3 regions of the Brevibacillus sp. 1238 genome follow, and region 3 is predicted to be linked to each of the others. Evidence: predicted binding sites of a transcription regulator. Region 3 holds the regulator's gene; each other region holds the start of a gene.
What was found. Region 3 encodes Rex, which represses fermentation and respiration genes when NADH is low (regulators of the CRP and FNR family bind a similar motif). Its sites were predicted from a motif close to TTGTGAAATATTTCACAA; they were not measured.
Positions count from the first base shown of each region.

Region 1: M2298_RS20235 (nitrate/nitrite transporter) is a predicted target of Rex. The motif match lies at 1,518-1,535, and genes of this name have one in related genera.
Region 2: M2298_RS03420 (DUF1641 domain-containing protein) is a predicted target of Rex. The motif match lies at 2,066-2,083, and genes of this name have one in related genera.

Region 1 is NZ_JARXWC010000010.1:30,939-35,432, forward strand. It holds gene M2298_RS20235 (nitrate/nitrite transporter) at 1-1,396, opposite strand, end outside; gene M2298_RS20240 (hypothetical protein) at 1,642-1,896, shown strand; gene M2298_RS20245 (hemerythrin domain-containing protein) at 1,917-2,426, opposite strand; gene hcp (hydroxylamine reductase) at 2,582-3,874, opposite strand; gene M2298_RS20255 (HAD family hydrolase) at 4,049-4,494, opposite strand, start outside.
Region 2 is NZ_JARXWC010000001.1:758,844-763,337, reverse strand. It holds gene M2298_RS03430 (hypothetical protein) at 1-130, shown strand, start outside; gene M2298_RS03425 (NAD(P)/FAD-dependent oxidoreductase) at 294-1,472, opposite strand; gene M2298_RS03420 (DUF1641 domain-containing protein) at 1,512-1,961, opposite strand; gene M2298_RS03415 (PilZ domain-containing protein) at 2,252-2,917, opposite strand; gene obgE (GTPase ObgE) at 2,926-4,203, opposite strand; gene M2298_RS03405 (Spo0B C-terminal domain-containing protein) at 4,220-4,494, opposite strand, start outside.
Region 3 is NZ_JARXWC010000002.1:420,479-424,972, reverse strand. It holds gene M2298_RS05960 (hypothetical protein) at 1-46, opposite strand, end outside; gene M2298_RS05955 (amidohydrolase) at 424-1,728, opposite strand; gene M2298_RS05950 (redox-sensing transcriptional repressor Rex) at 1,744-2,367, opposite strand; gene M2298_RS05945 (ComEC/Rec2 family competence protein) at 2,383-3,279, opposite strand; gene dinG (ATP-dependent DNA helicase DinG) at 3,321-4,494, opposite strand, start outside.

The DNA of each region.
Region 1 (4,494 bases), on a different contig from region 3:
CCTCGCCGCTCTTGCGCCTGTTCCAGATTTCGCCCTGCCAAAAGCCTGTGGCGGCAATCTGCTGCCACATCTGCTGGTAGAAGCCCGGTTCCTGCATCCCGGATTTTAACAGCTTCGGATTTTTGCCGACCACTTCGTGACGCTCGTAGCCCGTCACCGCAGAAAAAGCGGGATTTACATCGCGGATGATCCCTTTCGTATCGGTGATGACGATGGCTTCTCCCGTGTTGTCGACGATCGTTTTGGCCAACTGCATTTTTTCCTGATAGTACATCCAGAAGACGAGGATCAGACTGGCTAACGCTACCTCGGACAAGGCCATGAACCCGATAGCGTAGTGACCTGTAAGGCTAAATAATAGCGAGAGAATCAATGGCGGGAAAAATCCGCCAAGCCCGCCCATCGCGGAAACGATCCCGTTGACGATCCCGGCTTGCTTGGAAAAGTAGTACGGAACCATTTTGAAAATCGTCCCGTTCCCGATTCCCGCGCAGACAGCAATCGCCAGGCATCCGATCGAATACAGCTGCAACGACGGCGAGAACGACAGAACGACCCCGAACAAGCTCAGTCCGGCAAAGACCACCATTAACACCTTCAAAGCATTGAAGCGATCTCCGAGCCAGCCTCCCAGCGGCCGGGCGATGGTAGCCAGCGCAATGAATCCCGCTGTCCGCATGCCCGCGTCTATTTTATCCAACCCGAAGCTGCTGACGAGAAAGTTTGGCAAATAGACGGTAAAAGCGACGAACGAGCCAAACGTAATAAAGTAAAACAGGCTGAGAAACCACAGCTTTTCATTTCGGTAAACCCCTTTGATCTGCTCCATCACGGGAGTTTTAACCCGCGTTTCTTTACGGTCGCCCCAGACGAAGTTAAGGAGTGCAAACAGCACGAGCAACCCCAGATAAAGCTTCACAGTGCCTGACCAGCCAATCTGCTTCGCCACGATGGGCGCGAAAAACGTGGAGAGCGCGGTCCCGGCATTGCCTACTCCGTAAATGCCGTTGACGAAGCCGTGCTTTTCCTTCGGATAATATTTGGGCAAGGAAGTCACGCCTACCGAGAAGATCGCGCCGCCAATCCCCAGAAAAAACCCTCCGATCATCAAATCCGCCGCCGAACGTGCTTCACTTATGTAGTACACAGGCACGAGCAGCAGAAGAAAGCTGACGGTAAACAGCAGTCTCGCCCCGAAGCGATTCGTATAATAGCCAATCGGAATACGCAACAAGGAGCCTAGCAAGACAGGTATCGCCGTAATCCAGGCGATTTGTCCTGCTGACAATTGCAATTCCTCTTTCATAAACGGCATCAAAGAAGACAAGATGACCCAGACCATGAATCCAGCAACGAGGCTGAATGTTTGCAAGGGTAGCTGAATTTTGCGAACCATCTATCACCACTCCTTTTCGTTAGGAAAAAAACGGAGTCCGCCAGACGAGGATGTTTCTGTGTCAGGCCGAACTCCCAATGCTCATCCCCCTTTTTACCTTATCCTCATCCTCGACGCTTCGTTGTGAGGAAAATCACAATCGCGCTCATTCACAAAATCGTTTGGAACCGTGTGATCGTACGCACAGTCAATCCAGCTCGTCTTGACCTATGCTTGGGGCACGACTGAGTTCGAGGTGACATGAGATGATGACAATTGCCGATATACAAGATGTCTTTTTTCTATGCGGCTTCCCCTATTACAAGCAGCTATCGATCCAGGGACAGCAGGCAGACTGTACGTTTTACAGCATCCATTCCGACTATCGGAAAAAGGTGGTTCTCCAGCTGACAAGCAAGGCGGAGCTTCAACACCAGATTGCCCTGGAAGTCATCAAGTTTTGGGCGCACGATCTGAAAGCGCTTGAAGAGCAATTCATCGAGCACAGCCTGGTTGACTAGAGGGCTTGCCTTCGCTGTGCTCACAAGCGCTCTGGGTGTTGCGGCGCGATTTTTTCCAGAAGCTCCTGCTTTTCCTCTTCATTCAGCAGCTGTTGGGCCATGGGAAACAGCACTTGCTCTTCTTTTTGAAAATGCTGGAGCAAAACCTCGACAGCGCTTTGCAAATAGTCAGGGAAGCCATCCTCCAAAAAGCGGTTCAGAAAGCGTTTCGCCTGTTCGTGCTCGTATTCCATCACGGCAATAGGCCCCGCCTCCCTCCCGACATACTTGGCCATCATCGTAAACAATACGTCCTCTTCCTTCGCGGAGTGAGGCTCAAGCTCGGCAATAAAGGCGTTTGCGTTCGTTTGCAGTTCCGTTAGCAATTCTTCTTTGCGAATCGCGTCGGCAGCCACAAACTGTGTGGCAAGTCGCTGAAGTTCCACCATTTTTTCCACGAGCGGACCGTGTTCTGTTTTCAGTTGGGTTAAAGCGGCACAAAGAGCGTTTTCTTCCGGAGTCATTCCCATGGAACATCCAAACGGCATCATGCTTCCCCTCCCTTTTCTTTTCACAAATCTACTGTAATGGAAAAGAGGGAGAGACGCTGTTAAGTACGTCACACCTTCCCCCTTGTGCCCCCCCCTTTTTTCGGCAAACAAAGAAAAATGACCGCCCCACAAGGGACAGCCATCTTTTCCTGCCATTAGTGCACGCCAAGCATTTCTTTCATGTCTTCTTGCGCATCGCCAATCAATTTGATCCGGAACAAATCTTGAAGCACGGTGAGAACGCCTGGCTGGATAAACTCCGGCAGCTTGGGACCAATTCGGATATCTTGAATGCCCAGGCTGAACAATCCGAGCAAAATTGCGACGGCCTTTTGCTCAAACCAGGAGAGGACGATGCTCACAGGCAATTCATTGACCCCGCAGCCAAACGCTTCCGCCAGCGCTGTCGCGATCTTGACTGTAGAACCGGAATTGTTGCACTGCCCCAGGTCGATGTAGCGCGGAATATTGGTGCCCGGAACGACGCCGTAATCCACATCGTTGAAGCGGAACTTGCCACAGGAAGTCGTCAGGATGACGGTTTCTGGCGGCAAGGAAGTAGCCAATTCCCGATAGTAGTCGCCGCCTTTGCCTGGCGCATCACATCCGGCGATGACGAAAAAGCGTTTGATCTGCCCAGCCTTGACAGCATCGATAATCTCCGGCGCGATTCCCAATACCGTCTCGTGATGAAATCCGGTCGTCAGCGTCTGCTCCGATTCGATATGGGCTTTTGGCAAGGCAAGCGCCCGTTCGATGAGTGGCGTAAAATCGTCGTGTTCAATTTTGGTCACGCCCTCAAGCCCCGTAATATCGTAGGAGAAGAAGCGGTCCGCATAAGTGCCTTTGATCGGCATCACACAGTTGGTCGTCGCCAGGATCGCCCCCGGAAACTCTTCAAACAATCTCCGTTGGTCAAACCACGCTTTGCCGATATTGCCTTTCAGATGCGGGTACTTCTTCAGTTCGGGATAACCGTGCGCTGGCAGCATCTCCGAGTGGGTGTATATATTGATGCCTTTGCCTGCGGTCTGCTCCAACAGTTCCCGCAACGCAAACAGATTGTGCCCGGTCACAACGATGCAGTGTCCCTCGATTTTGTTCTGGGAGACGGTAATCGGCTCTGGAATGCCAAAGCGATCTGTGTGCGCCTTGTCCAGCAATTCCATCACTTTGATGGCTGCGCCCCCGACTTTCATTGCCATTTGCAAGTGTTCCTCTAAGTTAAAGTTAACGTTTGTCAGCGTGAAATATAAAGCTTCCTGCGTGATCCCATCCACTTCCGGATCGATGTACCCCAATTGTCTCGCATGTGTCGCATAGGCGGCGATCCCTTTCAGGGCAAAAATGATCGTGTCCTGGATGCTCGCCAATTCCTCGTTTTTGCCACATACGCCGATTACCTTGCAGCCGCCCGTCGGTGTTTGCTCACATTGATAACAAAACATCTTTATTTCCTCCTCTGTGTTGGCTGATCTTCCTCTTGATCATACGGCGGCTGCGACTTGGGCGTGGTGATAAACATCACACTTTCGGACGCTTTGAAAAAATCAGCTTCTTCACGGCAAAAAACCCGCCAAATCGCTTGGCGGGCTTGTCTTTTCCACGTGAATGGAACCGTGTTACTCCACTGTATCGAGAATCGTCTGAATCTCGCGCAAGCTCACGATTTCGTGCACAGGGGCGATATCTCCCGCCAAAGTCGCGCCGTGCCGATTGATCCACATGTTGCGCATGCCGACTGCATTCGAGCCTTGAATATCCGTCGTCAGCTTGTCGCCGATCATGACGCCCTCTTCCGCTGTAATGCCCAGCAGACTCATCGCATGTTCAAAAATTTCCGCCGCGGGCTTGCCTCGTCCGAAATCGCCGGAGATGACGATATGGTCGAAATAAGCGGCGAGGTTTGGCACGCCAGCCAGCTTTTCCTTTTGCAAGTCAGGCGAACCGTTTGTGAGCAGCAACAGCTTGTACTTCGCTTTCAACTGGTCCAGCACTTCGAACGTTTCTTCATAGACGATCGGGCGGCTTCTCCGCTCAGCGACGAACAGTTCTCCCAGCTTGTGTC
Region 2 (4,494 bases), on a different contig from region 3:
CAAATCGGAGCGCCGCAACAATCATCCGGCTGGAAAACCGAGCAGCCTGGAGCAGTTCGGTTCTGATCTTCGGGGCAAAAAAATGGCGCAATCGCCTAACATCATCGAGGACCCGAGCGGCAATAAATAGCCGTCAACGGCCAAGCTTTTTCAGCAAACGGCCACAGGCGTATGGTCAGGCGCAAGCAGGCACATTTCCCTTGCTAAAAGCGAGCGAGCTGTTTTGTAAAGAAAAAAACCCCGGGATTTGTGTATCCCGGGGTTTGACGCTTGTTCGTATGGTTGTTTTTGGTTTAGTACGCGAGCGAAGACAAGCCGTTGATGTGAGTCAGGTAGCGCACGTTGCTCGCTTCCTTCATCAGCGTAGCTGGCAAGCCTTTCAGCTTCAACTGGCTTGCACCGATGGTTCCGATGGCATCTTTGCGGCCCAAGCTTCCGAGAGTACCGGAGAAGACTGGCTTGAACGTGTCCATTTTGGAGCCGTTGAAGTGAGCGAACAAGTTGTAGCCAACCACTTCACCCATTTGCCATGCCAATTGAGCAGTTGGCGGGTATGGACGGCCTTCTGGCCCCATAACCACTGCACTGTCTCCCGCGAGGAATACATCCGGATGAGAAGTGGATTGCAGGAACTCAGTCACAGTTGCGCGACCGCGGTTTACTTCGATGCCGCACTCAGCCACTACGCGATTTCCTTGAACGCCACCAGTCCAAACCATTGTTTTGGTTTCGATGGTGTTGCCGTCTTTCAGGCAAACGGTTGTTTCTTTCATTTCGGTTACAGGAACGCCAGTCAGGAACTGAACGCCACGTTTTTCCAGGCTAGTTTTTGCACGCTCTACCAGGTCAGGAGCAAAGCCCGCGAGGATCGATGGTCCTGCCTCTACGCAATAGATGGACAGGTCTGCAAAATCTACGCCGTACTTGCGGCAAAGATCAGGCAGCATGTCAGCAAATTCGCCAACCAGCTCGATGCCGGTCAGACCGCCGCCGCCAACCACGAAAGTCGCATCGGCTTTGTTTTTGCTCTTGCTGTATTCCACTACGCGCTCTTCGAGGTGCGCGCGCAGACGGTTCGCTTCCTCTACGGATTTCAGTGTAAAGCTGTACTCTTGCAAGCCAGGGATACCGAAGAATGCGGTTTCGCTGCCCAGAGCAACTACGAGTGCATCGTATTTGATGCTCTCGCCGCTCGTCAAAGTGACGCGTTGCGATTCCAGACCGATTTTTTCAACAGTGTCGATCACCAGGTTGATGTCTTTTCCACGCAGCAGTCTTTCCAATGGCAGTGCCACGTTTTGTTCAGACAGGTTGCCTACTGCCAAACGGTGCAGCTCCGTGATGATTTGGTGCGTAGGGAAACGGTTCACAACCGTGATCGTCGCCTCTTCCGCCGTCATGTATTTGCGTGCAGTCAAAGCGGACAGCAAACCGCCGTAGCCGCCGCCCAGAATGAGAATATGCTTCGCCATGCCTAATCCTCCGTCCTTGTCTCTCGTAGGTTATCGTAATTAGCGTTTTTGTTGTTGGCGCTCAGCCAAAACTTCGAGGAATGCTTGTGCAAAACGCAATGTTTTTTGCACTTGCGGATCTTTCAGCATTTTGAGCATGCCAAACAAGCCAACGGTCGTTTCCTCAGTGTGTGCGCGGTCGTTTGCTTCAATAGCCGCTTGCGCGATGCCTTTTGCCTTGTCGGAAATCGGTTTGACGAACTCTTCCATACCGCCCTTGATGTCGTCGATGAGTACATGATCGTTAGCTACGGTGTTTACCAGGTCGTACGTTTTGGTGAGGATAGTTGTCATCTCGGCCAGTTTTGGCAAGTTTGCCACCAATACATTCAGGGATTCTTGAATTTCTGGTTTCATCAACTGATCGAGTACATCCATTTGTTGCTCAGGTGCCAGAGTAGCTGTGCTTGCTACTTCTGCTTGAGCTTGTTGCGTGGTTGTTTGAGACATGGAAAAACGTCCTCCTTTGCTTTGGAATAGAGGCCTTCATTCTCGATGCCTGTTCATACGAGTTACGGCCGCTATTCTCCCAAAATACCGAAAAGCACGTGTGCTTGTAATATTTTTCACAAAGCGAATGATACAGCTACGTGGAATAATCAAAAGTGCATGATTTCACAAAGTGATATTCAGGAAAAAGCACAGAACAAATCCATCAGGTGAACAGGCTCGATTTAGAACTCTATGTACTCTACTATATACCTTCTTCGCGGGAACAGCAAAGGAAAAAAACCGCTTCCTTAGGAAGAAGCGGCAGTTGAGAGCTTTTTATAGTAATCTTTGATGACTTGGTGATGTTTTTCATTGATATCCGTAAAAATTAACTCGATTACTGTCTGCTTGTCTTCGAAGGTCTTTTCCACGATTTTTGCCATCATGACGATTTCTTGCCCAGTCGAAGGAACCGTGAAAGAAAGGTGGAGAAACTCCCCTTTTGCCACATAACCTTCTGTTGCGAGTATCAGTCGTGTAGGGGAAAATTTCAGCAGCACAGCCTCCCCTTTTTCCTCGATCGGTCTTGCGCCCATCACCTTGTACGGGACGCGAATGTCGATCCCGGGCGGAATGGGTTCCTGCTTGCGGCCTGTGGCAATCTCGACGCCGACGCTGACCGGAACCATCGCCAACAGCTTGATAGGCCATATCGTTTCTTCCGAAATCACTTCCAGATCAATCGTGTTAATCGCCGCATCCGATTCCCACCGAACACGCACCGTTGATCCGAGCAGTTCGGCCTTTGCATCGGCCTTCATCTCAAGAGAAACGACGAGATAACTACTTTTGACATGCTCAACCATTACTTGAATGGGCGATTTGACCTGTCTAGAGATCATCATCGGCAATGAAGCACCGCGTTGGAGGCGTTTGTCCGCCATAAAAGGGGTGAGGGATGGGATATCAATCATTCTATTTGTCACTCCACAAAGTCAAACTCTAATTTGCCAATCCGAACGGTATCCCCGTCTCTTGCACCGTGTTTGCGCAATGCCTCGTCCACACCCATGCTGCGCATCTGTCTCGCGAAGCGCTGAGCTGCGTCATAGCTGTTGAGGTTCGTCATGCGCACCAGCTTCTCGATTTTTTCCCCGCTGATCACGAATACTTCGTTGTCGCGAGTGATTTCAAACGGCTCCGGCTCTTTCTCCGCACGGAACATCACGCGCTCTTCCACTTCTTGTACTTCTTCGACTGTCGGCTTGTCCGGAATTGTGGACAATGTCTCGCCTACTGCGTACATCAGTTCCTTGACACCTTGCTGGGTCGCTGCCGAGATTTCGAAAACTTGAACACCTGGCACTTTTTCTTTGAAGCGCTGCAAATTTTCGGCCGCTTCCGGCACGTCCATCTTGTTGGCAGCAACGATTTGCGGACGATCTTCGAGCTTCAAGTTGTACAGCTTCAGCTCGCGGTTGATCTGCAAATAGTCTTCGTACGGATCGCGTCCATCCACTCCCGCCATGTCAATGACATGGACAATCAGACGAGTGCGCTCTACGTGGCGCAGGAATTGATGACCAAGCCCCACACCTTCGTGCGCTCCCTCAATCAGCCCTGGCAAGTCAGCCATGACGAAGCTCTGTTCGCCCAAATCCACGACACCGAGATTCGGAGTCAATGTAGTAAAGTGATAGGCAGCAATTTTTGGCTTCGCTGCGGTCACACTGGAGAGCAGCGTAGACTTCCCTACGCTCGGATAACCAACCAGACCGACGTCGGCAATCAGCTTCAGCTCCATGACGATGTAGCGCTCTTGGCCAGGCTCGCCGTTCTCGGAAATATGCGGCGCCGGATTCGACGAATTGGCAAAACGGATATTACCCCGTCCACCGCGTCCGCCTTTGGCGATCACAGCACGCTGACCATGCTCGATCAGATCGGCGATGACTTCTTTTGTATCGTCATCGATCACAGTCGTTCCCGGCGGTACGCGAACAACCATATCCTCCGCACCGGCTCCGTGCTGCGACTTGTTGCGGCCGTGCTCGCCGCGTGTTGCCTTGAAGTGTCTTTGGTAGCGGAAGTCTACGAGCGTGCGCAGTCCTTCGTCCACCTCGAATATGACATCTCCGCCTTTTCCACCATCGCCACCTGCTGGCCCGCCCAGTGGCACGTACTTCTCTCTGCGGAAAGAAACGGCTCCGTTACCGCCGTCTCCACCTTTGACATAAACTTTTACCTGATCGACAAACATGGTGCCACCTCTTTCATTACGCGAATGGAACCAGCAAATCCAGAACCCATTCGTCTTCCGTATGTATCCACTCGGTGACCTCCACCGTACTTTGCTCGCTATTCCGTATCAGCTTTTCCAATTTTTCCATTCCGGATGCATTCAGCTCTCCGGCCAGGTCAAAACGAAAATGAACGCCTCGTTGATCCGCCTGCAAGCTTACTTGCATACTGGCTGGTTCGTAGCCGCTTTGGTCTACATGATCGTTCACTGTGCATAATATCTCTGACACCAACTGAAACAAGTGCTGCT
Region 3 (4,494 bases):
GAAAGATCGGGATCAGCCACCATAGCTGTTTGGGCCGGACGTACATCTGGCGTTCCCCCTGTCCCATTTTTGTCATAGCCTATGCTATACGGGAAGGTTTTAGAACGGCACGGAAAACTTGCTAATCATAGCTCGGGGCCAAGCGGTCATACTACTTATACACCCGCAAGGAGGTGAGCGCGTGAAGTCGCCGCAACAAAACGCATCTCCTGACATACTTGGGTTTTTGCTACAAGAATACCGCGTCTCCTGGGCTGGACTGTCTTCTCCCTTGCGTCAACTGTCGCACACACCCACACTGCATTTTCGCCATCATCCCCTGACAGAGCTGTGGCGAAAATGAGCACGGCACGATGTAATACCCAAATTCCCCTACCTACACCTACACTCCCTTACTCCTGTCCCACACCAGACAGGAGCCTTTTACCGTTTCAGCGCAGCGAATACGCGATTGGCTTCGTAGATGGCACGCTCTTCGTCGATGGTGAGCAGCTTGTGGTTGCGCATCAGGAACTTGCCCGCAACGATTGTGTCTTTGACATCACGGCCGTTTGCCGCATACACGACATGGGAAATCGGCTCATGCGCAGGATGGAAATGCGCCTGGTGGCTGTCGAGAACGATCAGGTCAGCCTTTTTGCCTACTTCAATGCTGCCGAGCGTATCAGCCTGGAACACACCGTCTGCCCCGTAGCGAGTAGCCATGCGCAGCGCCTCTTCAGCCGGAACGGCTACCGGGTCGTTGTTCACGCCTTTGTGCAAAATCGCTGCGAGCTTCAATTCTTCAAACAGGTTGAGGTTGTTGTTGCTCGCCGAGCTGTCTGTTCCGAGCGAGACGCTCACGCCTTTTGCCAGCATTTTCGGTACAGGTGCTACCCCGCTTGCCAGCTTCAGGTTGCTGACGACGTTATGGGAAACTTTCACTTGATATTTTGCCAAGATGTCAATCTCTTCATCCGTCAAATGCACGGCGTGGGCAACCAGCGTAGGGCGGTTGAACATGCCCAGCTTTTCCAGGTGAGCGACTGGACGCAAACCGTAATCTTTCTCGTTTTGGCCCACTTCCCATGCCGTTTCAGACATATGGATATGCAGCGGCAAAGACAGCTCGTCCGCTTTTTCAATAATTTGGCTGATAAACTCAGGCGAGCACGTATACGGTGCATGCGGTGCCATCATTACGGTGATACGGCCATCCGCCTGGTTGTGCCATTCTTTGGCAAAAGCGGTCGCATCGCGCAGCTTGGTCTGTCTTTCTTCCTCGGAGCACAGACCGATCATGCCGCGGCACAGGCGGGCACGCATGCCGGATGCATCGACTGCCTTGGCTACTTCGTCCATATGATCGTACATATCGACGAATGTCGTGGTTCCGGTACGGATCATTTCAATCAGGGACAGTTGGGTTCCCCATTTGACAGAATCAGCGGTAAATTGCGCTTCCAGCGGCCACATTTTCTCTTCCAGCCATTGTTGCAACGGCAAATCGTCCGCATAGCCACGCAAAAGCGACATGCCCGCGTGTCCGTGTGTATTGATCAAACCAGGCAGGATGAAGTCGCCTTTTTGGTCGATGACTTCATCGTAGCCTGCATCGGAAAGGTCTTCAGGGGTAGGGCCTACATATGTGATTTTGTCGCCTTCGAACGCGACAGCTCCATCGTGGATAACCTCGTTTTGTTCATTTACCGTAATCACTGTTGCGTGGATGAGGATGGTCTTTTTCATGACTACACTCCATTCTTACGTTAAGTAGTAGGCCAGGCTCTGCAAATTGGAAGTCACATCCGCATAGTGGATGCGCACATCCTTTTTCGCGCGAATTGTCGTAGGAGCAAAATTGAGGATTCCCTTGATACCCGCTTGAGTCAACTGATCACATACGGATTGCGCAGCCGGTGCGGGCACGGTGATAATCGCCAGCTTGATTTGTCTTTGCGCAATCGTGTCCGCCAGCTCATTCAATGGCTGAATCGGGATGCCCGCCACTTCTTTTCCCAGCTTGCCGGGATCATTGTCAAAAATGGCCGCAATCCGCATGTTATCTTTCAAATAAGCGTTGTAGTTGCTGATCGCATGGCCCAAATGGCCTGCTCCAACGAGCGCGACGCGTATCTCATCCGTCAGCTTCAAAATCTGGCGAATTTTTTCCACCAAGTAATTGACGTCATAGCCAATTCCTTTTTTCCCGAAATCGCCGAATGTTGCCAGGTCTTTTCGGATTTGGGCCGGATTCACATCCAAGTTTTTGCCCATTTGCTGGGAGGAAACAGTAGTTACCTCGTTTTGCTGCAAATAGCTGAGGTAACGCAGATAAATCGGCAGGCGGCGGACGACCGCTTCCGAAATCTTTTCGTGTTTAGCCACGCTCGGTCTTCCCCCCTATTTCTTTTGCTTGAATACCCTGTAATCTTTCCCGTTGGACAAGATCGTGATCGATCCGTCCCGGCCCGTCATATACGTCTCCGCCCACGACTCGCCCAACCGCTCCAGCACCTCGGTCTTGCCCTCTTTTTGCATGTCGCGCTCTGTATTGCTCTGGATGATGGCGACCTGCGGATCGACCCGGGAGAGAAAAGGCTGCGAAGTTCCTTGATTGCTGCCCTGGTCTCCCACTTTCAGCACAGCCGACTTCAACTGCTCGGGATGGCGGGCGAGCAAGCGCTCCTCGGCCTGTTCGTTGATGCCGCTCACAAACAAAAAGCGCAACTGATCATGCGTCAGCGCAAAAACGAGCGAATTGTTTTGCGGCGACAAAAACAGCGGCTCGCTGGGCAGCAATACATCCATCGTGATGTCGGTATCGAGAATCAGTTCCTGGTTCTCCTCGAGTTCTCTTTGCTTCGCGATCTTGTCGTACGGAACGAACTGGCGGATCGAAGGCGCAATCAGCTTGGGCACAATGACGGAATCAATGATGATTTGCTGGTGTAAAAAAGGGAATCCTCCTGCATGTTCAGGCTGATCGTTCGTCAAGACCAGATAGTCCAGGCGCGTCAACTTCGCAGCGGAAAGATGCGCAGCCAAAGCTGGCCAATCCTCCGCGCTGCCCGTATCAATCAGCATGGTTTTCCCGCTCGGCATCCGCACCAAGGTGCTTTCTCCATGAGGAAGCGCCCAGTAAGTGATGACAAGACCCGTAAACTCCGCTTCGTTCTCGGTTGCAAACGGGTCGTCCACCTTAACGGCTTCCTGCAAATGAGTATCGATGGAGCATGAACATAGCAATGCCACACATGCGACGAGAAGCAGCCAGGTCCACTTTTTTTTCCATAACATTTATTTTATCACCTAAATCCCTGCTAGACTATTGCTTCATTTTATGAATCTGGCAGGGATTGCATACGTAAGAACGGTTCAATTCGTTCGCGCAGCGTCGGCCAGGAGCCTGTCTCCACCTGAAACGGCGGGAGCGATTGCAAAAAGGAACGGCCGTAGCGGGATTCGACCACACGCGTATCGAACACGACCACAACGCCCCGGTCCAAATGGTGACGAATCAACCGTCCGACTCCTTGCTTGAACAAAATGACGGCTTGCGGCAGCGCCAGCGACATGAATGCGTTTTTTCCGTCTGCTTTCAAAGCTTCCGCGCGTCCCTGGTAAACCGGGTGGTTGGGCGGCGTGAACGGCAGCTTGATGATAACCAGACTGCTCAGCCACTCTCCTTGGATGTCCACGCCCTCCCAGAAGCTGCTCGTGCCAAGCAAAACGCTTCGTTCCATCGAACGAAACAGACTGACCAGCTTGCTGCGGTTGTTGCTGTCGATGCCGTGTCCAAACAGCGTGTACGGCTCCGGTTCCCCGGCCAGACGCTCTTTCATGGCTTGATACACCAGCCGCAACATCGAATGCGAGGTGAACAAAATCAGCGTCCTGCCTTTTGACGCCACAACCACGTCTACACAGCCTTGGATGATCGCTTCGAGATACGTCTGGTCGTTTTCTTTTCCCGGCGCCGGAAAATCGGAAGGAATCAATAGCAGCCCCTGCTCTTCGTAATGGAACGGCGATGGCAGCGACAGCGTGCGTACCCGTTCGGCAGGCAGCTTGTCGAGGCCAAAGCGGCTCATGACGTAAGAAAAGCTGTTTCTGACCGTCAGCGTAGCGGAAGTCATGATCAGGCTGCGCTTCTGGGAAAAAAGCGGCTCGGCAAGCGAATCCGCGACATCGAGCAGCGCCGCAGACAAGTGCACCTGCTTGCGGGCCGTGCGCGACTCGACCTCCATCCAGTAGACGTAGTTCGGATCTTGCTCCTGCAAAAAGAAATGCAATAGCTCCATCACATTTTGCCATTCCTTCACCAGCCCGAACAAATCCGTCTGCAAGCTGCGGATGAGGAAGGGCGGCTTCTCCTCTTGGGGAACGGGAACCAGCTTCAGCATCTGTTCCAGTCTGGAGGCGAAGTCTGTCATGGCGTCGATCAGCTTTTTCGTCACCTTGCGAATTTTTTCTTGTTTTCCCGTGAAAGAAGCTACCCGATACCGCACCGTC